3 regions of the Glutamicibacter sp. NPDC087831 genome follow, and region 2 is predicted to be linked to each of the others. Evidence: riboswitches for the same ligand, from Rfam matches in the RefSeq annotation. Region 2 holds a riboswitch; each other region holds the start of a gene.
What was found. Region 2 has a riboswitch for S-adenosylmethionine ahead of ACIOJF_RS13400 (O-acetylhomoserine aminocarboxypropyltransferase/cysteine synthase family protein). Riboswitches for the same ligand answer to the same signal wherever they lie in the genome.

Region 1 (7,890 bases), on a different contig from region 2:
GTGGGTGATTGCGTTGAGGACCAATGGCGTGAGCACCACCTGCGCCTGGGCGCTGGCCAGCTCTGCCGCATCGTTGGCTGCTTCGTCCTCTTCCCCGGTCACCTCGCCGGTGTGCAGCGCCTGCGCAGTTTCATAGGCTCCCTGCAATGCCGTCGACACTCGTTCCACCGTTGCCGCGGCAGCGAAGGCCGCCGCGGAGACCTCGCCGATCACCTGCAGCAGCTGCGGGTCTTCGGCCGCCAGATTGGCCGCGGCATGGCTGAAGGTCCGCTTGCGCGCCTTCAGCTCGGCGGCGAAGTCGCGCTCGGCTGCTTTGGCGGAGCCGGCCAGAACAGCGAGCAGCACCTGCTGGTAGAAAGCTGTCTGGTACTTGAAACGCGTATCGAAGTCGATGAGGTCTTCTTCGGCGACAATCGCATCGGTGAAGGTGGAGGTGCCGGTACCCGTGGTGCGCTGGCCGAAGCCATCCCAGTCATCGGCCAGCTCGACGCCGGGCTGGTGGCGGTTGACTGCGGCGATCACGCGCTTTCCGGTGTCGGTGCGCTCTGCGTAGGTATCGAGCCAGTCGGCGAAGATCGAGCCGGTGGAGTAGTACTTGGTGCCGTTGAGCTTGAATCTTCCCTCGCCGTCCGGGGTGACCTTGGTGATCACGTCCCCGACCTTGACGGTGCCGACCTCGGTCCAGGAGTTGCCCACCAGTTCTCCCGCCACGAAGCGGGCCAGCCACTTGTCGCGCCCCTGACCGGGGGCCGCAACCAGACGGTCCTCGACGAAGGCGAAGTGAGCGCGCAGCGCTTGGGCAATATTGGAATCCGCCGCCGCGAGATCCACGAAGAGCTCGAAGAGTTCGGGCAGCGTAGCACCGGCACCCCCGTGCGATTCCGGGACCCGAACCGCGCCAAAGCCGGCAGCGGCCAGGTCCGCGACCTGCTGGTAGGGCAATTCGCCGGTGCGGTCGCGTTCAGCTGCACCCTGCGCAATGCGCGCGAAGAGCGGTGCGAAGCGGTTTTTGAGGCCTGCGAGTCGATTGCCAGTTGCAAGTACAGTCATCGTTCAGTCCAATCCGGGAGAAGTTTTCTTAGGTGTACAGCGAGAGCGGCTGGGACTCTCCGCGCAGGAAGTAGGCGCCGACCTCGATCTTCTTGTAGTCCACTGGGTCGTGCAGCGAATGGGTGCGCACATTGCGCCAGTACAGGTCCAGGCCCACCGAGTTCGCAGTCGAAGATGAACCGGTCACCTCGAAGATCCGGTTCGCCACATCCACTCCCACCTCAGTGGAGACCACCTTGGCTTCAGCAATTTCCACGGCCAACGCCGCTCGTTCGGGCTGGGTGACTTCCCCGGCCTTCGAGAGCAGGGCATCGAATTTCCGGCCCAGCTTCTCGGTCAGCGCCGCCACTGCTGCAGTGCGGGCTTTGAGCTCTCCGACGGTGCGCTGGAAGATCGGGTCCTGCGAGTAGGTCTCTGCCTGCGAGAACAGCCAGGCGTTCTTGCGGCCCAGCAAGATCTGCTTGCCGCGCTCCAGTGCTCCCTGGGCGATGCCCAGGTAGAAGTTGGCGAAGGCCAGCTGGATACCGGGGGTAAGCAGGGTGGAGACCGGTTCATCGGTGACGAATCCCAGCAAGTCCCCTGCTTCGAGCCGCACGTTGTGGAACTTCAAGGAATTCGACGCGCTCAGCCGCTGTCCCAGGTAGTCCCAGTCGTCAACGATTTCCAAGCCATCGATATCGCGTGACAGAACCAACGCGAGAATCTGCCCGTCGTATTCTCCGCCCTGGACCAGCGCGTTGATGACGATGACCTCGCCAACACCGGAACCCGTGGAGAATCGCTTGGCTCCATTCAGTCGGTAGCCGTCCCCTTCGGCGCTCAGCGTCAAATCCGGATCAACTGGATTCACCGAATCGCCCCAGAGCCAGCCACCTTCCACGGTGCGCTGCCACCATGCCCCTTGCGCTTCTGCTGGGGCGTAGAACGCAATGCCGGACTGGTTGATGTAGTGGTAAGCCAGCAACTGCGAGATGGAGCCATCGGCTGCGGCCAGTATGCGGACCGCTTCGAAAGCCGTTTCCCAATGGGCTCCGGCTCCGCCGAATTCTGCAGGCACCAAGAGATTGAGCAACCCGGCTTCGCGCAGCAGCTGCACTTCGGCGAAAGGCTGGGCGTTCTTTCGGTCGCGTTCGAGCGCGTCAGCCGCCAGCTTGTCAGCTACTTGCTGGGCGACGTCGCGCCAATGAGCCAGTTCAGCTTCATCAGCAGTGCCGGTGTAGGGCACGCGCGGCAATTGGGTATCCAGTACAGTCATCTTCGTTCTCCTCTTGGGCTATGGATTCCGAAGGATGCAGAAAATCTGCGGATCCATCGAACCTGGCGTTAGCACTACCTGCGGAGTGCAGGCTTGCTGCGGCGTCTCGGAGCCAGGTCTCTCAGCCGCTCTGGATGGGTTGTTCTCCATCAGTGAAGCACCGACGGCCTCCGCTTGGCAGGGAAGATGTCATAGGACGGAACATCGTCATGAATCGACATTTTCGAGGCCTTCACAGGGGCCTCAGTGGCCGTCATATTTCCTCATGTGTCACCGGGCGCCTAGTACAGCTTCAGGTGTTTGGCTCGCTTGGGATTCCGCTGCCGAGGCCTTTCCCGCATAAGCCCCGCGATAGGCGGCTGCCGGGTGATCGTCAGCCACTCGCGTCGTGCCGGGACCCGCCAGATATTCGCGCAGGGTGTTGCCTTCGTATCCTGCCCAAGTTCTTCCGCGCTTCCGCAACTCGGGAACCACCAGATCGGTGAACTGCTCGAAGGAACCTGGGGTGATGGCATAGGCCAAGTTGATCCCGTCCAATCCTGATTCATCCACCCAACGCTCGATTTCGTCCGCCACGGTTTCCGGCGAACCGACGAGCACCGGTCCGATGCCGCCAACTCCGAGGTAGTCGGCGATGGCATTCGGGGTCCACTTCTGCTGCGGATTCGCTGTAGTGAAAATCGATACCGCCGATCGCGCCGCGTTGGTTTCCAGATATTGCAGCTCCTCATCCGGCGCGTACTGGCTCAGGTCCAAGCCCGACCACCCGCCATAGAATGCCATGGCACCTTCGCGCGAGGCATAGGACTGGTATTCGCGGTAGAGCTTCTGCGCCTGCGCGTCTGAATCAGCCACCACAGTGGTCATCAGCGCATAGATTTTGGCGGCGTCCCGGGGCCGACCCACCAGTTCGAACTCATCGCGGATCGCATCGGTCTGGCGGCGGGTGACCGCGGTATTGATCGAATTCAGGAAGATGCCCTCGGCATGCTGCGCGCCAAAGCGCCGGCCGCGCGAAGAAGCGCCCGCTTGGAAGATCGCCGGGGTGCGCTGGATGGAAGGCTCGGAAAGATGGATGCCCGGCACGTTGAAGTACTGGCCGTGATGGTTAATCGGATGCACCTTGGAAGGGTCGGTGTAGACGCCACGTTCGCGGTCCTTGAGAACCGCGTCTTCCTCCCATGATCCCTCCCAGAGCTTGTAGACCACGTCCATGAATTCATCGGCAATGTCGTAGCGGGCGTCGTGATCCAGCTGCCTGGCCATGCCCAGATTGCGGGCCGCCGACTCCAAGTAGCTAGTCACCACGTTCCAACCGATGCGCCCGCGGGTGAGGTGGTCCAGCGAGGAGAACTTCCGGGCCAGCGCGTAGGGTCGCTCATAGGTCAGCGCGCTGGTCACCGCGAAACCGAGATTCTTCGTGGCCGCGGCCATGGCGGAAACCTGCATGAAGGGATCGTTCAGTGGCACCTGGTCGGCATCGAGCAAGGCTGGACCGCTGGAATTCTGGTACACGTCATAGATGCCAAGTACATCGGCGAGGAACAGGGCATCAAAGCCACCGCGCTCCAGGGTCTTGGCCAGATCCACCCAGTATTCAAGGGTGTTGTATTCGTCGGCTCGATTCTGCGGGTGCCGCCACAGCCCAGGGCTCTGGTGGCTGACGCAGGTCATGTCAAAGGCGTTAAGGTGGATGCGCTTGCCCATTATTTTCTGTTTCCCTTCGCGGTGTTCGTCAGTGCCTGATGCTTGGTCGTGCGCAATAGCGCGAAGATGCCGGTGGCCGGCCGACTCTTGGCCCTCCCGAGCACCACGGCGGCGAGCAGGATGGACAGGAGAACCAGCCCTCGGGCCAGGTCTTGCCAGAAGAAGGACAGGCCAATCAGGTTCAGCCCGTTATCCAGCAGGCCAAAAATCACCACGCCGATCAGCGTTCCGCCCACGGACACTCGCCCGTAGCGGCTGATGGTTGCCCCGATGAAGACCGCGCCAATGGCATCCATCAGATAGGCCTGTCCGCTGCCCGGGACATATCCGTTGGAGCGTGCTGCCAGCACCACTCCGGCGAATCCGGCGATCACCGCGCACAACAGGTAGGCGCTGGCGATCAGCGCATTGGTCCGCAGGCCAGATATTCTTGCGGCGCTCGGCTGTTCGCCGGCCATGGTCAGCTTCCGCCCGTAGCGGGTGATGCCAAGCAGCAGGGCCACCACCAGGGAGATGGAGACCGCGTTGACGATGGCGGCGTCAATGCCCAGGAAGTATCCGCGCCCGATCACGGCAAAACCGTCCGGCACCAGGGGCGCCGACAGGTAGATCGGTGCGCCGCCGCCGGTGAGCAGCTGCTGCACGCTGGTGCCGGCAAACCACACGCTCAGCGTAGCCAGGAAAGCCGGGATTCGCAGGATCACGATCAGCAGCGCATTCACCGCTCCCACCGCCAAGGCGCAAAGCAGCCCGCCGACCACGGCCACCCACGCACGGTAGCCGTCATGGATCAGCCAAGCGCTGGCCAAGGCTCCCAGATCCAGGGCCACGCCAATCGACAGGTCGATGCCTCCGGCGCGCACCACCAGGGTCAACCCGATGGCGGCCAAGGCGAGCAAAGCCACCTGCCCCAGGATTCCGAAGAGGTTTCCCACGGTGAAAAACACCGGGCTGAGCACCGAGAACACGATGAGGATCAGGGCCAACGTACCCGGAGCCACCAGCCTCGATGCTTGAAGCGTGCCGCGTTTCTTTCCGCTGTAGGCTGCGACCGGTCCGGGGCTCGGCTCCACGGGTGCGGCCAGGGTTTCAATGGTGCTCATCGGTTCTTCCTTCCGCGCAGGGTCACGCTGGCCAAGACCAGCAGGATCAGCAGGCCCTTGGCAGCACCCACCCACTGGCTGGCCACGCCCAGCAGCGTCAATCCGTTATCCAGGGCGGCCACAAATACCGCGGCCAGAACGGTGCCGACCACACTGACCAGCCGCCTGCGCGAAAAGATCATGGACATGTAGGCCACCAGGATGATGTCCAGGAGAATTTGGGTTCCGATGCCTGGAACGGCGGCCGAAAGCCTTGCCACCAGCAGCGTTCCGGCCAGGCCAGCCAACGCCGAGCTGAGCACATAGCTAGCTAGCCGGTATCGGCGCGGGTCAAGTCCCGCCACCTGCGCGGCGGTCGGATTCTGGCCAACCGCATAGGAATTCACTCCCCAGCTGGTTTTGCCATATACCCACCACACCGCTGCCCCGATGAGCGCCATAAGCCAGGCCACCAATGGGATGCCGAAGAGCACGCTGCCCCGCGCCGCTTCGAAGAAGCCACCGGTAACGGCGATCTTCAAGTTCTGGCTGAAGACCAGTTCCAGCGAAGCGGCCACCCCCATGGTGGCCAAGGTGGCCAGCAGCGGACGCAGGCCAAAGGTGACCGAGAGGCCATTGACGACGCCGATCGCGGTGGCAACGAGGACCCCGTAGAGCACCGCGACCATGCCCGGGGTTCCGGCAGCCGCGGCCAGCGCGGTCACCGTTCCGGCTAGTCCTGCCACCGCGCCGGTGGACAGGTCGATGCCTCCGTTGAGCACGTCGTCGCCGCCAGCGATGATCACAATGGCCAGCCCCACCCCGGCAATGCCGAAGACCGACGCTTGGGTCAGGATGGTGGCGATATTCGAAGCCGTCAAGAAAAATGGGGAACCGAAGGCAAAGAGCAGCAGCACCGCGGTGATGCCGGCGTAGCCGATCCAGGCCGCCAATCTCGGCTTCGTGCGGGACGCGCCAGGCGCAGGTGCTTCGTCGACCGGAACAAGGGTGGCGCTCATGCTTTGACCTCTTCGCGTGATGTTCCGGCGGTTTGGCCGCTGGATGCCAAGTGAAGAATTCTTTCCGTACTCGCCTCGCTCGACGGCAGTTCGGCGATGATCCGACCGCGATAGAGCACCAGCACTCGATCGGCCAGTCCCACTACTTCTTCCAGGTCAACGCTGACCAACAGCGCGGCGGCTCCCTGCTGGACCAACTGGGAAATCTGCGCGTAGATATGCGCACGGCTTCCCACGTCGACGCCCGAGGTGGGTTGGTCAAAGACGAGCGCGTCCGATCCCTTGGCCAACCAGCGGGCCAATACCGCTTTCTGCTGGTTGCCGCCGGACAAACCCGAAGCCACGGCTTCTGGATTCGCCGGACGGATATCCAGGCGCTGCACCAGTTCGCTGGCTGTGTCCCGCTCTTTGCGCGCATTCAACAAGCCCAGGCGGCGGCCAAGCTTTCGCAGGCTGGCCGCTGCAATATTTTCGCGCACGGTGTTGCGCAGGAAGATGCCATCTGAATGCCGGTTCGACGGGACGTAGGCGCCTGCCCGGGCGGCAAAGTCCGCCGCAGATGCCACCGGCCGGCCGTGCAGCAGCGCCGAGCCGGTATGCGCACGATTGCCGGTGGCCGCGTCGGCGAGCACCTCAATCCCCGATCCCACCAATCCGGTGACGGCCACGATTTCTCCGGGCGCCACCGAGATATTGATGCCGCTCAATGTTCCGGCCACCGAGAGGTCCACCAGTTCAAGGGCAGGCTCGCCCTGAACGGCGGGCGGCTCGCGCCTCTGGTGCGAGAACTCGTTAACCTGGTTGCCCAGCATCAAGCCGATGACATCTTCGATACTGTCACCGTCCGCGAAACTGGCGTCACCGGCATTTCTGCCGTTGCGCAGCACCGTAATCCGGTCGGTGATCTGCCGCAGTTCCTGGAGATAATGCGAGATGAAAATGATCCCTACCCCGCGGTCCCGCAGATGCCGGATCGTGCCGAAGAGCTGTTCAACTTCATCATTGGCCAACGGTGCCGTCGGCTCATCGAGAATCAGCACCTTGGGTTCGGCCAGTACGGCACGGGCAATCTGGATCAGCTGCTGCTGGGCAACGCTGAGCTCATCAACGAAGGCACCGGTGTCCAGCTCCTGGCCGGTGGTTCGCAAAATATCCGCCCGGGCTGCTGCCTGCGCGGTGCGCTCGTGGCGCCAGAGCCCACGACTCTTCGCGGTGCCCAGGTACAGCTGTTCGGCGACGGTCAAGCGGCCGGCCAGATGGCGGTCCTGGTGAATCACTTCAATGCCTAGCGCTTCGGCATCGGCAGGCCGGCGAATTTGCACCGGCTGGCCGGCAAGTTCGATCTGCCCCGAGTCCAGGGTGTACAGCCCGGTGAGTATCTTGATCAGGGTGGATTTTCCAGCTCCGTTTTCGCCCACTAGGCCCAGAACCTCTCCGGCCCGAAGCTGCAGGTGCACATGGTCGAGCACGGCGACCGTGCCAAAGGACTTGTTGATGGCGGCCATGCTCAGCAGTTCCTTAGATTCCGTTGTCATGGCGCACCTGATTCACGTTGTCCTTGTCGACAAAAATCGGCTCGGCATAGCTGGTGCTCGGAACCAGATCGGTTTGCCCATCGAGGAACAGGGCGATATTAGTGGCCGAGGCAGCGGCAATCTGCTTGGTGGGCTGAGCGACGGTGAACTGGTATGAACTGTCCGGGTTCGCTATCAAATCCAGGGCCCCGGGCTCTGCGTCCACTCCATACAGCTTGATGTCGCCACCAGTGGGATCGATG
Region 2 (7,890 bases):
CGTAGAGACATCAATGGTGTGCGTTTCGCTCAGAATCACAAATGATGAGGTCGCATCGCTAGGCAAGGCAGTTGCTTGCACTAGAGCAGTACCTGGTTCACGGGACCAAGTACCAAGCCCGATGGTCGAGGTAGGAGGGGAAGTCATATTTGCAGTATAGAAAGTATTCGGCATGACATAGCAGGTTTCATGTTAGTTCTACCGAACCCCTTGAAGAACGGTTCAATAATCGCGTGCCAAAATTCTACGGATCGGCTACTAAACCAAATACATTTCACCCCCAACTGGTTCAATCAGGAATCTAGGCTGCGTTCGGTTACCCACAGAAGGCTATTCCAGTGTGTAGTACTCAAGCATGTCATCACGTTTTTCCAGTCTGAATCCTCGACTGGTGAGCAGTCGGGTTGAAGCAGTGTTAGCCGGAGCTACGCGGGCACTGAATTTCGTAATTCCGTATATCTTGGGAATTGAAATCAGGGTGCTATCGAGCACGGCTCCACCAACTCCTCGCCCCCATTGATCTGGAGATACCCAGTAACCGACCTCCACGCAACTTTCCTGCCGGGTGCAAAACACGAGGCCCACTGCTGCATTTGCTTCAGTAGCTAGGAACCATCGAGAGCCCCCCACAGTGTCGAGTGGTTCATGTTGGAGGGATTGCTTAACGCAGGCGTTGATGGTTTGCCGGTCCCATGGCTCCCCATACCCAATAAAACGAGCTACACGTTCATCCGAGGCCATGCTGGCAAAGAATTCGGTGTCTGCGCTGCGAAATGGACGCAGGGTAATTGATTGTGAGCGCGACATCCAAAGCCTTTCGATGTCGTAAATTTAAAAAACTCTTAAATGCATTAAACAGTACTAGACGTACCTATGGCGCTCTTATTTCAAATAGAGGTCAATGAGCGCTCAGAATCCCGCGCCGACCGCGCCGAGCGTCCCATAGCGGAAACCGAAGAACACGGCCCAGTGAAACGGTCCACAACGAGAACCTGCGCAAAGAACTGTTGAAGGTGAAACGGGAGAACGGCTTCATAAAAGTTGTCGGTGCCTATCGCGCCTCGAACAGTAAGGAGTAAGCGCGGTCTTAGACTTCATCGAAGCCCACATAGGCGAGTATCCAGTGAACTGGATGGGCAGGAAACCCAGAATTCCAGGGGCAGTCACTACCGATGTCTGAACGCCTGCCAAGAGCTGAGCGAAGCCTAAGTCCTGCGAGCACACCGCACGAAACTGCTCCAGGACGAGTGTGAGGCGTCCAACCAGGTCGCCGGTGGCGGACAATTAGTGGATTTGATCCGCAAAAACCATGAGGAAGACATCTCGACATCCACGGTGATGTCGCTCATGAAAGAGCTGAGAATCCGGGCCAGGCGGATGAGCGCCTTCAAAACCACGACCGTGCGTGAGCGCCAATCCCGGACGGTGCGTATAGAAAACCATAGGGTCGACAATCTCGGCATGCCTGACTTCCGCTCCTCGCGGCTTGCGGCGAAACTGTTAGGCGATATTGCCTGCCTGCGCGCCGGTGAAGGCTGGTTGTATTTGGCGACGGTGATCGATTTGAATTCGCGACAGATCGTGGGCTGGTCAATGGGTAAGAACATGTAAACGTAGTTGGCCATTGACTCGAGGGGGCTTGCTGCGTCGCAGGCGTTCATCCAGTTTGGTAGTGTGTTCCATTCAGACCGAGGCCCCAATGTACCTCGGCGCGTTCCAGAGGTGGTGTGCTGCGCACAGGGTGCGGTAGTCGACGGGACGCGCCGGGGTGTCCCTGGGATAATTCCGTCGCCGAGTCAGCCTTCTGGACGACCAAGAAGGAAATGTTCCACCACAGGTTCTTCAGCAGCAGGGTGGCTGCGTGTGCCGCAGTGAAGGAGTGCATCGCGGTTTGGTACAACCGGAAGCGCCCGTATACGGCAAATGGCGGAGTTAGCCCCAGGCGGTTCTGGACTCATATCAGGAAAGGGATCCTCTAGCTTTGACGGCTTGAGGAAATGTACAAAAAGATCAAAGTTCGTGTCCCAAAAACTTGACCAGCTCAGGCGCAATGCTATTGCGAGATGCTGGAATGTTCTCGGGCCAGGGGAATTGAGTTTTCATATAGCAGTGCGGGCGGGATTTTTCTTCTTTCGTTCGCGCTCGTAGCGAATCGAAATCGATTCTCTCTGCCTGTTTTAGGGTTTGGGTCGTTTGGCCTTGCGTTGCAGTGCTGTGGTTTGCAGATTTTTCGATCTGTGATTGAACGCGTCGAGCACTTCGGGGCCACACCCACGGCATGCCGTGGGCCAATTGCGTCGACCATGGTTCGTTAGAGGTCTTGTTCTTCCTTCGGAATGCTCCGTGCAAAAGTTCAGCGTCGTTGACCAAACCGGCCGATTCCGGGGAATTGCCGCAGAAAAATGGGTGCATGCAACGCAATGTTGCATGCACCCATTTCCTGGAATCTTGGACTCCCTAGGCAAGTACCTGGCGCTTGGAAGAAATCACGCCGGTGTTGAATCCAGCCAGGCGCAGGCCGCCGTGGAAGCGCGCGTGCTCGATCTTCACGCAGCGGTCCATGACCACATTCATGCCCGCGGCCTCGGCGCGCTGGGCCACTTCCTCGTGCCAGGATCCCAGCTGCAGCCACAGTGTTTTCGCGCCTACGGCCAGAGCCTCGTCCAACACGGTAGGCAGGTCATCGTGCTTGCGGAAGACCTCCACCAGATCCGGGGTTTCCGGCAGATCGGCCAGCGACTTGTACACCGGCTGGCCCAGGATCTCATCGAGTACCGGGTTGATGAAGTACACCTTGTACTTGGAGGAGGAGAGCAGGTAGGTAGCCACGAAATAGCTGGCGCGCGATGGCTTGTTCGAGGCGCCGACAATGGCGATGGACTTGGTGTCGCGCAGGATCTCCAGGCGCTGTGCGGCTCCCGGGCCTTCCCAAGTGGTTTCAACGGCAGCCATTAGATTGCTCCCTTCGAAGCGGTTGGCAATGCGCAGGCGGAACCGTCATAGGCCGGTGCCTCGAACCCTGCGGCGGAACCGGCAATCACTTCCTGCGAAGCGGCCAGCGCCTGGTCCAGATCCCAGAGAATATCCTCGACATCTTCCAGCCCTACCGACAGTCGGATCAAATCTTCTGGCACGCCCGCGGAGACCAGCTGCTCGGCGCTCAGCTGCTGGTGGGTGGTGGAGGCCGGGTGCAGCACCAGGGTGCGGGCATCGCCGATGTTGGCCAGGTGGCTGGCCAGCTGCAGGGCCTCGATGAACTTCGAGCCGGCTTCGCGCCCGCCCTTGACCCCGAAGCTGAAGACCGAGCCGACGCCCATGGGCAGCAGCTCCTTGGCCTGCGCGTGCTGCGGGTGGGACTCCAGGCCCGCGTAGTTCACGTAGGTCACGCGCTCATCGGCCTGCAACCAGGCCGCGACCTGCTTCGCATTGGACAGGTGGTTGTCCATGCGCTGCGGCAAGGTCTCCAGGCCCTGGAGCAGCTGGAATGCGGACTGGGCCGGCAGGGCCGGTCCGAAGTCGCGCAGCTGCTCGCTGCGCAGCTTGGTCAGGAAGCCGTACTCGCCGAAGTTGTCCCACCAGGAGACGTTGCCGTAGCTGGCTACCGGTTCGGTCATGGTGGGGAACTTGCCGTTGCCCCAGTTGAACTTGCCCGACTCGATGACCACGCCGCCCAGGGTGGTGCCGTGCCCGCCGATGAACTTGGTAGCCGAGTGGATCACGATGTCCGCGCCGTGCTCGATAGGGCGCAGGATGTACGGGGGAGTGAGCGTCGAATCGACCACCAGCGGGAGATTGTGGCGGTGCGCCACCTCGGCCAGGCCCTTCAGGTCAGCGATGTCGCCGGACGGGTTGGCCACAACTTCGGTGTAGACGGCCTTGGTGTTCTCCTGGATCGCCGCTTCGAAGTCGGCGGGATCATTGGAGTCGATGAAAGTGGTGTTGATGCCGAAGCGGCGCAGCGAGACATCCAGCTGGGTGATGGTGCCGCCATAGAGCTTGGAGGATGCCACGATGTGGTCGCCTGCCTGGGCCAAGGCCGCGAAGGTGACGAATTCCGCGGCCATGCCCGAGCCGGTGGCTACCGCTCCGATGCCGCCTTCCAGCGAAGCCATGCGCTCTTCGAAAGCCGCCACGGTCGGGTTGCCGATACGCGAGTAGATGTTGCCGTACTTCTGCAGGGCAAAGAGGTTGGCCGCATCGTCAGCGTCCTTGAAGACGAACGAAGTGGTCTGGTAGATCGGCACTGCGCGTGAGCCATGCTCGGCATCGGGGGTGCCTCCGGCATGCAATGCGCGGGTGCGGAATCCAAACTTGTGATCTGCCATGGTGGCTTACGACTCCTTGTCGATTGGGGTTTCGCGGGCACCGCAGGGCGGGTCGCGATCGAGGCAGGAATCCCGGAATCAATGTCGCTTCCTGCTGTGGTCCAACGGGTAGGCGGCTGCATCGTTTCTGGCGGTAGCACCGTAACCACCGGATGTGGCAGGTTGCTGCGGCGTCATCGAACCAGATCTCTCAGCCGCTCGGGATGGTGTAATAATCTTCGCAACATGACCGTTCGTGACCCAACTATGAGTCGTAACGTTGCGTATTGGACGTAATGCCGGAGATTCTTCGATACCTGTTACCCCGGTTAGGCTGGAGCCATGGATACTTCGCTGGCACTGGTGCGACACGGGCAGACCGATTGGAACCTTGCAGGGCGCCTGCAGGGGCGTACCGATATCCCGTTGAACGACACCGGGCGCGAGCAAGCTCGCGAGGTCGGGCGCCAGCTGATCGGCCAGAACTGGTCGCTGGTACTTGCTTCGCCCTTGGAACGTGCCCGGGAAACTGCCGCGCTGATTGCCCAGCAGATCGGGGCCGAGACGGGGAACGCCGTTCCGGAACTCATTGAACGCGGCTTCGGCCCGCTGGAAGGCCGGATCATGGCCGAGGTCAGCGAAGCGGAATCGGCTGCTGCCAAGGACCTGCGTGAGCCGCGTGCCCAGATCTTGAGCCGTGCGGTGCCAGCGCTGCTGGACTTGGCCAGCAGGCATGCCGGGCGCAAGGTCATGATTGTCAGCCATGGGGCCACCATGCGCACCATCCGCGACGCATTGGCCGGAACCACGGATCCCCAAGGCGTGGAAAATGGCGAAATGCTCCACCTGGACTTGATCCGCCTTGAGCAGATCGCCAGCGAATTGGATCTGGTGGCATTCTAGGAATCCATGGGTATCTGCGTGAAGGAATTTTTTTCGTTCACGCCTCACAAAATGGTCTCCTCGTACGTTTACATGGTGAGAAGCCATGAAGGCGCAAAATTCCAGGAGAGCCATGCAAGCACCGTTCGAGCGGATAGTCCAGGACTATGGACTCAACATCCTGCGCGTTTGCCGTGCCCTGCTTGATGAGCATCGCGCGCAAGACGCCTGGTCCGAAACATTCCTCGCCGCGCTCAAGGCGTACCCGCAACTGCCTGAGGACGCCAATGTCCTGGCATGGCTAGTGCGTATTGCCCGGAATAAAGCCATTGACGAGTTGCGCAGGAATAAGCCGGAAATCCTCATCGGCCAAGACGTGGACAGCCTGGCCCCATCGGCCCAACGGCCGGATCTGCAGTTGGAAAACCTGCAGCTGTGGTATGAGGTGAACCAGCTTCCTGGCAAGCAGCGGCAGGTGGTGGCCTACCGCTACCTGGGCGGAATGAGCTACGCGCAAATTGCCGGAATCCTTTCCGGCACCGAAGCTGCCGCCCGGCGTTCGGGCGCCGATGGGATCAAGAATCTGCGGGCCCGGATGGATGACCAAGAACTATGGCGGGAGCAGCCATGAACGGAAAAAATTATCGGCAGCAGGCTACGGCCGCTGAAGCGCAAATCCTCGACTCGCTGCAGGGCCGGCTCGTTGAACGGGCCCGTGCACGGGAACTTGTTGATGTTGCCTATCGCGTGGTCGATAGCCCCGTGGGGGCCTTGCTGCTGGCCAGTACCGATGCCGGGCTGGTGCGGGTCGCTTTTGAATCCGAAGGCCACGACCGGATTCTGGAGGTGCTCTCGGAAAAGCTCAGCCCGCGGATCCTGCGCGACAAGTCGAGCTTGGATGGTGCCGTCCGGCAACTGGATGAGTATTTCGCGGGCCAACGGCATGGCTTCGATCTTCCGGTGGACTTGCAGCTCTCCACCGAGTTCCGCCGCCAGGTGCAGTTGGAACTGGGTCTTATCGATTACGGGCGTACCCTGAGCTACGCCCAGCTGGCGCAGCAGATCGGCAAGCCGAAGGCGGTGCGGGCCGTCGGTTCAGCCTGCGCCACCAACCCGATTCCCATCGTGCTGCCCTGCCATCGGGTGCTGCGCACCGATGGTTCATTGGGCGGCTACCTGGGAGGCTTGGAAGCCAAGTCCGAGCTGCTGAAGCTGGAGAACCCGGACTTCGCCAGCGGCGCCGCGACGCTGTTCTGACGGGCAGTTCCCGCATGAAACAAGTGCTGGGCTGCTGCCTCCCTTGCGGGAAGCAGCAGCCCAGCACTAATTGCTACGGGCTTGCAGCCCAGCAGCTGCTACTTGCTGCGCAGTTCGAAGCGATCTGCGTCCATGAGCTTGGCCCAAGCGGAGGCGAAGTCATTGACGAACTTCTCCTTGGCATCATCCGAAGCGTAAACCTCGGCCAGTGCACGCAGCTCGGAGTTGGCACCGAAGACCAGATCCACGCGGCTGCCGGTCCAGCGGCCATCGGTGGTGGTGTAGGTCTGCTCGTCAGCGGACGGGGTCCATTCCAACCCCAGCTCCAGCAGGTTCGCGAAGAAGTCGTTGGTCAACGCGCCTGGGGTGTCGGTGAAGACGCCCAAGTTGGAGCCGTCCCAGTTATTGCCGATGACGCGCAGTCCACCGAGCAGTACGGTAGCTTCCGGTGCCGAGAGGCCCAGCAGATTCGCGCGGTCGATCAGCAAGTACTCGCTTGGCAGCTTGACGAAGCCCGAGTCGTAGTTGCGGAATCCGTCGGAAACTGGTTCCAGCCATGCGAACTGGTCAACGTCGGTTTGCTCCTGGGTTGCGTCTACACGGCCCGGGGTGAATGGAACCTCGACCTGCTGGCCAGCTGCCAGGGCTGCCTGCTCGACTCCGACGTTGCCGGCTAGGACAACGACGTCCGCGAAGGAAGCCTTGATCCCGGAAGTGGCGTTGAAGTTGTCAACAATCTCTTCCAGCTTGGCAATTACCGGCTTGAGCTGTTCAGGCTGGTTCACGCTCCAGGAGACCTGTGGTTCCAGGCGGATGCGGCCGCCGTTGACGCCGCCGCGCTTATCCGAGGTGCGGAAGGTCGAAGCGGCCTTCCAAGCCGTGGATACCAGCTGCTGGACGGTCAGTCCCGAATCGTTGATCAGGGCTTTAAGTGCGGCAACTTCAGTTGCACCCAAGGTGGTCTGCGGAGCTGCTGGCAGTGGATCCTGCCAGAGCAGGTCCTCAGCAGGAACCTCTGGGCCGAAGTAGCGGGACTTCGGGCCCATGTCACGGTGGGTCAGCTTGAACCATGCGCGGGCGAAGGCGTCTGCGAACTGGTCAGGGTTCTCCTTGAAGTTCTTGGAGATCGGGCCGTAGACCGGGTCGAAGCGCAGGGCCAGGTCGCTGGTAAGCATGCGTGGCTCGCGGTGTTCCAAGGTCTCGAATGCAGGCTGGACCAAGCCGGCTCCGCCATTGTTGACCGGGCGCCACTGCTTGGCGCCTGCTGGGGATTCGAACAGTTCCCATTCGTAGGCGAAGAGGATGTGGAAGAACTCGTTGTCCCAGCGGGTTGGGTGGTAGGTCCAGGTGACTTCAAGACCCGAGGAGACGGTGTCCGCGCCCTTGCCGGTGCCGTGGCCGTTCTTCCAGCCCAGTCCCTGCATTTCGAGCGGAGCTGCTTCTGGAT
Region 3 (7,890 bases), on a different contig from region 2:
TCTGGACGGCTACGGAACCTACAACATGGGCACCTGGTCGAACTTGGATGCCGGCTCGTCCTACGAACTGCAGGCCGTTGACCTGAACAACTTCCGCGGTAAGACCGTTACTTTGCGTTTCAAGGGCGTGGAAGACAGCTCGCAGGCTACCTTGTTCCGCATTGATGATGCATCGGTAGCCGCCAGCTAGAGGATCGACCAGAAAAGTCCACTATTACCTGCGCAAGCGCGGCACCAATCGGTGCCGCGCTTGCTGCGGGAAAGATAGGGATATCGCCTAGCTCAAGGTCCAGGAGCGCTTGGACAGGCCGTACCAGAAACCGTCAATTGCCGTCTTGGCATCAATTCCACCCGAGGCGTATGCCGCACCCAGCGCAACGTACAGCGGAGCCCAATGCTCCGAGCGCGGGTGCGCTTCGCGGGCCGCCGGGGCCTTGTGCAGGAAGTCGAGGATGGAGTCCACATCCCCGCGGGCCATTGCCTCCTCGGCCCAGTGGTCGAACTCGCTGGAGGCCGATGGCGGCGCCGAATCCGGCCCGCCGGCTGGGTTGAACCAGCGCAAGTTGTGGGTGGTGAATCCGGAGCCAACGATCAAGGTTCCCCGCTCGCGCAAGGGTGCCAAGCTCTTGCCCAGATCAAAGAGTCCTGCAGGATCCAGTGTTGGCATGGACATCTGCACCACCGGTACATCCGCATCCGGGAACATTTCCTTCAGCGGCACGTAGGCGCCATGGTCCAGTCCACGCGTCTCGTCGCGCTCCACGTGATGGCCATAGGCCGAGGTCAGCCGTTCGACTTCATTGGCCAGCCCGGGCGCCATTGGCGCGTCGTAGCGAACGTCGTAGTACTTCTGGTCGAAGCCCCAGAAGTCGTAGACCAATTCGTTCTTCTGCTGGGTAGCACTCAGCGTCACCGGCGCATTTTCCCAGTGCGCGGAGATCATCAGAATATCTTTCGGCTTCTCGAAAGTGCCGGACCAGCTAGCCAGCTCCTGGGTCCAGCGCTGGTCGTCGGCCAGTGGCGGTGCGCCATGGCTAAGGAACAAGACGGGAGGGGTATCGGATAGCTGATTCATGATTAAAAACTACCAACCATTAGTTGAAGCGTCAAGCTTTATTTTCATGAATCCCGATATCTAATTCATGCAAGACCCTCAATGCTCTCCAAGAGGCCCGTGGACAGTGCGGACAGATTCGCCGCACCACGTTGGGTCCAACGCCAGCGGCAACGGAGGCCATGGCTTTCTTGCTCTGCTTCTGAGCGGCGGCGGAAATCTATTGCTTCTCTAATCACGAATGCAATTGGCAAGTCGTTCCTAAGCTGCGCCGGAGAAGTGGAACTGTACGGCTTTGCAGGCATCAGGCGTTGCCTGGCCAGTCTTTTCCAAGCCATTAATTACGCTCAGCTGGGGATTCGCAGTACGTTCAACACTTCGGCTTCGAACGGCTGCGGTTTCCAATATCAGACTTATTGACCATTAATCTTTAGAATGGTTTGTATGCAAGAAGAAGAACTGATGCAGACGGTCGAAGAAGAATTCACCGCCATCTTATTGCGCGCCCGCCAGATGCTGATCCGTCGCGCCAAGATCATCCACCCGGACCTGCAGGATCCGGGGTACCGCTTGCTTGCAGTGGTCATCCGTGATGAAGCCCAGCAACAGGGAGCACTCGCAGAAAAACTGCGTCTGGACAAGGCGACTATTTCCCGCCTCGTGCAGCACCTCGAGTCTCTGGAACTTGTCACCCGCACCCAGGATCCTTCCGATGGCCGGGCCCAGCTGGTCTCGGCAACAGAAATCGCCAAGGAAAAATGGCGCTCCAGCGGTAACACGCTGCGTGAGGAACTGCGCCGCCAGCTCAAGGAATGGGAAGCCTCCGAACTGAAGAATTTTGGAGATCTCCTGCACCGCCTCAACGACAGCTTTGAACAGATTCTCTAGTTCCCGATCTTCAGCTGAAGCCTTGGAGACCTTCTGGTTTCCAAGGCTTCAGCTTTTTAGGCTCACTCCATCAGCGCCAGGAAATCATCGGCGCTTAACGCCGCACTCTGCGCGGCTTGGGCAGTCTCTCCCAGGACATCATTGAACAGCTGCGTCTTCTTGGCCTGCAGCGCGAGCACCTTGGATTCGATGGTGTCCTTTGCCACCAAGCGGTACACATAGACCGGACGAGTTTGCCCAATGCGGTGGGCCCGGTCAATAGCCTGGGCTTCGGCCTGCGGGTTCCACCATGGGTCCAGCAAGATGCAGTAGTCGGCGGAAGTGAGGTTAATGCCGAAGCCGCCGGACTTCAGCGAGATGAAGAAGACCGGGAAATCTCCCTCGCTGAAACCGTCAATCAGTTCCTTGCGCTTTGGGCCAGTGGTGGACCCATCAAGGTATCCGTGCTCAATGCCCAGCTCTTCAGCGACGTCGCGTGCCTTGGCCAAGAAACTGGTGAATTGGCTGAAGACCAGAATCTTATGCCCTTCAGAAACCGCGTCCCCCATGAGTTCGCGCAGCATTTCAAGCTTCGCGCTCGGGGCATCGCCCTCGCCTACCAGGGACGGATCCAAGGCCAGCTGGCGCAGCAAGGTCAGCGATTGGAGAATCTGGAAACGATTCGAATCAACGTCGTCAACCAGGCCCAGGACTTCTTGCCGCACGCGCTGGAAGCGGCGGTCATAGGCTTTGCGGTGCCCCGGCTCCAGTTCGACTTCCAGCACCTGCTCGGTCTTCGCCGGCAACTCTGGAACGACCTGTTCCTTGGTACGGCGCAGCACGAACGGACGCAGTCGGCTCTTCAGGCGCTCCAGGCGCTCCTGGTCTCCGTCGGCAATGGGTTTCTGGTAGTTGTCCTTGAAGGACTTCGCACCGCCCAGCAGGCCTGGTGCAGCCAGTGAGACCAACGCCCACAGTTCCATCAGGTTGTTTTCCATGGGTGTGCCAGTGACCACGAATTTGCACGGCACTGGCAGCTGCCGGGCCTGCTTGTAGCCTTTGGAGGCATGGTTCTTCAGTTGCTGGGCCTCGTCCATGATCATGACGTTGAATCCGGCGGCTTCAAAATCCTCATAGGCCAGGCGGAAGATCGTGTAGCTGGTAACTACCAATTGGGCGTCACCGATCTGCGACGCCATGCTTTGGCCGCTCATTCTAGCTGTTGAAGTGATGCCGGTGACTCTCATCTGCGGCGCAAATCGCTGCGCCTCATTGATCCAGTTGCCCACCACCGAGGTAGGAGCCAGCACCAGGAATTTCTGGGCAGGATCCTCGACGCGCGCTTGTTCAAGGCAAGCCAGCAGCTGGACGGTCTTGCCCAGACCCATATCGTCGGCAAGGACGCCGCCGAGATCATGGGTACGCAAGAAGTTGAGCCAGGATAGGCCGTGGCCCTGATACGGGCGCAGTTCAGCGTTGAACGTTTCCGCTAGCTGGACCGGCTGCATTTCTTCACCGCTTTGCAGCGCCTTCATGGTCTGCAGCCACTGGTTGTGCTGGGCTTCGATAATGCCCAGATCCACCAGTTCTTGCCACCAGTCGATGCTCAACTTATGGATGCGGATCGTATCGCCCTGCACCGTGCCCAGCTCCCCGGCCTCTGATATCAGCTGGCGCAGCTGCGTGAAATCTGCACCATCAATCGGGATCACCGTAAGGTCATCGAGGACGAGATACTCATCTTGCTTGGTCAAGGCCTCCAGCAGCAGTGGGAACGGGACCTTGGTCTCGTCCAGGAGCACTTCCACAGACAAGTCGAACCAGTCCCCCGTGCTTTCGCCGGCTTCGACACTGACAGCGGCCGGCGCGTGGCTGATCCGGTACTTCGGCAGCCTGTTCTGCTCTTCAACGACCACATCGGGATGCTCTGCCAAGAGCGGCAATGCGTAGACCAAGAAATCGATGGATTCGGAGGTGCTGAATTCCTTCGGCGGGAAGATTCCTGAAGAGGTCAGTTGCCCCAAGGAAGCCTGCGCGCCGAGCTTGTCCTGCACCGAAGCAGCAATTTCCTTTTCCACGGCATACTGGCGGGGGCCCGCGGAGGCGTACTCCCAGGAATAGCTCACGGTCAGCGGAGTTCGGATGCTCTCCAGGGACAGCTTGAGGCTGGGGCGTGCTGGAACAGGGATGCTGTAGCTGTCATCCTCGCTCTTCAACGGTGCCATCAGGCGCAATCGGTCCAGGTGCTGGCGCTCGAAAAGCTCAACGCCTTCCTGCGGGATGGATTGCGCACCGGATTCAATAAATGTGGCCAGTTCCTTCGTGACCGGTTCAGCGAACCGGGCCAAACCGATTTCCCTGGCCTTCGGCAAGGGGCTGGACGCGTAAGCCAACAAGGTCGGCGGCGTGCCTATGGGCAAGAGGTAGACGTGCTCTTCGCTCGGCCCGCGCAGCTTCCCTTCCATGCTCAGGCCATGTTCACCGCGACGCACATCCACGTGTGCCATGGCTGGTTGCTCGCTGAACTCCACCGGGGCCTTGGCCGTAGAACCGCCGTTGACGATCTGCACTCCAGCTTCACGCAGGGCTTCGAACGCATCCAGCAGGTCCTGGCCTGGAAGATCCATCAAGGAGATCCACTCCTTGGGATCCCACGAATGGCGATAAGTATCTTGTTCAACGTGTTCACGCAACCGGTCCAGTTCAACGACCGCACGACGCTGCTTCTTGGAGAACCGCGTATCAAAAGCGACATTGCGCCAGCTGATCCCGGTTTGGATCCAGGGGCTCTTGGTGCCCTGGCGGGCCGGGCGTGCCTGCAAGGTCAGCGCGTCCTCGCCGCCATAACGCGGTTCGCTGACCACTTTCAGGATCAATCCCAGCGGTTCTTCGGCAACCAGCGGCTCATCGGAAATGACTGGAAGCAGACGGTCAAGGGTGCGTTCCCACTGCGGCTTGCTATTGCGTTTCCATGCGTGGGGATCCACCCCGGAGTCGGAGACGAAGAAGCCCTGGTCTTCTTCGGTGGTGACCTCAATGAGCAAGGCGGCGACGTCTTCACAGGACTGAACCCCCGGATGCTTGCCGCAGAAGCTGGTGAAGCTGATATTGCCCGCGGTGATTTCCAATTGGGCCATCACCGATTCGCGCAGCACCACACCGGAGATGCGGGTAGATCCCGGGCGCATTACCCGGTTGGCGATCTGCACTTTTCCGGAATCACACAGGAATTGGCCCAGGTTGTATTCGGATTCGGTCACCAAGGTCTGGGCCGCAGAAAGTGTCAGCTGGAATTCCATACTCGCCGTTCATTGTTCGTGCAGTGGGCGCCCGAGAGCTAGATTCCATCTTAGCGAGCCGGAAAGCAAGATGCCCGGTGACGAAAAGTTACTTCTGCCCTTTACCCGCGGGCCCTGCAACCGATAGAAATTAATCACTGAATCACGAGTTCCACTCTTTGAGCCCTGGCTGAGTGGACGGCAACCCTCCTGCGTCATTGTGCGGGGTGCCCCAGGTGAAGATTCGACGCATCTTGAACGCCAAGATGCGTAAGCGATGGCGCCCCTTGCGCCAGAAAGGGGATCAATTCCCCATGACTAATGCAGCATCTGCCCCAACCGTATCCGAAGACCGCGCACAGCGCCTGCAGGAAGCAGGCAAGGGCTGGGGCGAACGAATTTCGGCTGCCCCGCAAAGTGCCCAATTGACTTTCACCGTCGAGGGCGAAGGCTTCGATTCGGTAGCCAGCAACATTGTCTCCGGCAAGCACACCTTCCAGGTCGACGAGCCAGCTGCCCTGGGCGGCAGCGACCTGGCCGCAAGCCCCGTGGAATACGCGCTCGGAGCGCTCATCTCCTGCCAGGTTGTGGTCTACCGCTTGTACGCGCAGAACCTCGGCATCCAGGTGGACGACGTGAAGATCCAGGCCAATGGCCACCTCGATGTCCGCGGACTCTTCGGCATCGACCAGACCATCCGCCCCGGCTTCTCGTCGGTGGATCTGGACATCCGGATTGCCGGACCGGAATCAGCTGAACGCTATGAAGAACTGCGCCGCGCAGTGGATGCACACTGCCCGGTGCTGGACCTCTTCGCCAATCCGGTGCCCGTGACAACCGCGGTAAGCATCGCAGAGACCAACTAGAGTTCGCTGAACTAAAAAGCACCGCGGCGGCCCCCGACTTCAGGGGCCGCCGCGGTGCACTTCTAGCTGAAGCCAACTATTGCCCCAGGAAGTTCAGCAGGACTTTGCCGGAGCGAGCCGAATCCTTGGCCGTTTCGAAGGCTTCAAGCGCATCGGCGACCGGGAACTCGTGGGTTACCGCCTCGGAAACCTGCAGTGAACCGTCGGCCAGGGCAGCAAGCACATGGTCGATTTCGTCGTTGAAGCGGAAGGAACCAACCAGTTCCAGCTCGCGGGTAATAGCCAGCGAAATGAGTGCGGGTTGTTCTCCTGAGGGCAGCAACCCGACCATGACCACTCGACCGCCGCGCACGGCACCGCGCACCGCGGAGGCCAATCCGCGGTAGGTGCCGCTGGCCTCGATGACCACGTCCGCGCCCACCTGGGCGATTGCTTCCTGGCCATCGGCGCGCAGGGTGGAGGTGGCACCGAGCTGCTTGGCAATCTCCAGCGGCTTGGCGTGCATGTCTACCGCGATAATTTCGCTGGCCCCGGCTCGTTTAAGCACTGCTACAGCGAGAGCTCCGATCGGGCCAGCACCAATAACCAGCGCCTTCTTGCCGGCGACTTCGCCGACGCGCGACACCGCATGCCAAGCAACCGCAGCCGGTTCTGCCAGTGCCGCATCGCGCAGTGCTAAGCCAGCAGGCAGCTCACGCAGCATGCGTGATGGCAGGTTCATTTCGCGGGCGAATGCGCCCTCGGTGTGCGGGTAGCGGGCGGCCGAGCCCAGGTAGGTGCACCCCGGGGAGAGATTCGGGCGGTCGGCCGGGTAGGGTTCCCCCGTCTCACCTGGTGTTGCCGGGTGCACGGCGACTTTGGTTCCGGCTGCCGGCCCGCTGCCGTCAGCGGCGGCCTGGATGATGGTGCCGACGATTTCATGCCCGAGAACCATTGGAGCCTTGAGGATCGATTCCCCGGCGGCGCCGTGGCTCCAGTAATGCAAGTCTGATCCGCAGATACCGCCGTAAGCGATGGCAACGCGTGCTTCATCTGCTCCCGGCGCTGCCAGCTCGATTTGTTCAATACGCAAATCACCGGCTGCATGGGCCACGACGGCCAACGTGCTGGTGGCGAGGGAATTAGACGACAACGCTCATGCCTCCGTCGATGAAAATGGTCTGACCGTTCACGTAGTTCGATCCGTCCGAGGCCAACCAGACTGCTGGTCCGGCCAGGTCTTCGACGGTACCCCAACGGGCCGCCGGGGTGCGGCCAAGAATCCAGGAGTTGAATTTCTCGTCATCCACCAGATTCTGCGTCATTTCGGTGTGGATGTAGCCCGGTGCGATGCCGTTGATTTGCAGTCCCGAACAGGCCCATTCCGCGGTCATGGCGCGGGTGAGGTTGCGCAGTCCGCCCTTGGCTGCGGTGTAGGCGGAGATAGTGGGACGGGCCAGATCGGTTTGCACCGAGCAGATGTTGATGATCTTGCCTTCGCCGCGTTCCACCATGCCACGTGCGACTTCTCGGCCCACCAGGAAGGCGCTGGTGAGGTTGGTATCGATCACGCGCTGCCAGTCGGCGACTTCCAGTTCCAGCATGGGCACGCGGTGTTGGATGCCCGCGTTGTTCACCAAAATGCGGATGGGGCCGATGTTCTTTTCAATGGCGGCGATGTTCTCGCGCACGGCGGCATCATCGGTGACATCGAAGCAGACGCTGTGGATCCTCTCGGCGCCATAGCGGGTGCCGAATTCGGCGGCAGTTTCGGCCAAGCGTTGCGCATCGCGGCCGTGCAGGATGATGGTGGCTCCGGCTTCGGCCAGGGCACGGGCAAGTTCGC

Region 1: it holds a riboswitch for S-adenosylmethionine, as region 2 does, so the genes downstream of both, ACIOJF_RS07850 (acyl-CoA dehydrogenase family protein) here and ACIOJF_RS13400 (O-acetylhomoserine aminocarboxypropyltransferase/cysteine synthase family protein) in region 2, are expected to answer to the same signal.
Region 3: it holds a riboswitch for S-adenosylmethionine, as region 2 does, so the genes downstream of both, ACIOJF_RS10345 (OsmC family protein) here and ACIOJF_RS13400 (O-acetylhomoserine aminocarboxypropyltransferase/cysteine synthase family protein) in region 2, are expected to answer to the same signal.

Annotation. Positions count from the first base shown of each region.
Region 1 covers NZ_JBIUVH010000002.1:296,745-304,634, reverse strand. The annotation lists gene ACIOJF_RS07855 (acyl-CoA dehydrogenase family protein) at 1-1,050, opposite strand, end outside; gene ACIOJF_RS07850 (acyl-CoA dehydrogenase family protein) at 1,079-2,305, opposite strand; SAM riboswitch class I at 2,356-2,446, opposite strand; gene ACIOJF_RS07845 (LLM class flavin-dependent oxidoreductase) at 2,576-4,012, opposite strand; gene ACIOJF_RS07840 (ABC transporter permease) at 4,012-5,115, opposite strand; gene ACIOJF_RS07835 (ABC transporter permease) at 5,112-6,113, opposite strand; gene ACIOJF_RS07830 (sugar ABC transporter ATP-binding protein) at 6,110-7,648, opposite strand; gene ACIOJF_RS07825 (substrate-binding domain-containing protein) at 7,632-7,890, opposite strand, start outside.
Region 2 covers NZ_JBIUVH010000004.1:80,952-88,841, forward strand. The annotation lists gene ACIOJF_RS13380 (AraC family transcriptional regulator) at 1-147, opposite strand, end outside; gene ACIOJF_RS13385 (GNAT family N-acetyltransferase) at 331-807, opposite strand; partial or broken gene ACIOJF_RS13390 (IS3 family transposase) at 919-1,993, shown strand; gene ACIOJF_RS13395 (CoA-binding protein) at 2,458-2,952, opposite strand; gene ACIOJF_RS13400 (O-acetylhomoserine aminocarboxypropyltransferase/cysteine synthase family protein) at 2,952-4,325, opposite strand; SAM riboswitch class I at 4,441-4,535, opposite strand; gene ACIOJF_RS13405 (histidine phosphatase family protein) at 4,647-5,207, shown strand; gene ACIOJF_RS13410 (RNA polymerase sigma factor) at 5,320-5,817, shown strand; gene ACIOJF_RS13415 (methylated-DNA--[protein]-cysteine S-methyltransferase) at 5,814-6,443, shown strand; gene katG (catalase/peroxidase HPI) at 6,542-7,890, opposite strand, start outside.
Region 3 covers NZ_JBIUVH010000002.1:830,476-838,365, reverse strand. The annotation lists partial or broken gene ACIOJF_RS10365 (S8 family serine peptidase) at 1-190, shown strand, start outside; gene ACIOJF_RS10360 (dioxygenase) at 278-1,075, opposite strand; gene ACIOJF_RS10355 (MarR family winged helix-turn-helix transcriptional regulator) at 1,499-1,942, shown strand; gene ACIOJF_RS10350 (DEAD/DEAH box helicase) at 2,005-5,220, opposite strand; SAM riboswitch class IV at 5,361-5,482, shown strand; gene ACIOJF_RS10345 (OsmC family protein) at 5,514-6,065, shown strand; gene ACIOJF_RS10340 (L-idonate 5-dehydrogenase) at 6,142-7,197, opposite strand; gene ACIOJF_RS10335 (SDR family oxidoreductase) at 7,187-7,890, opposite strand, start outside.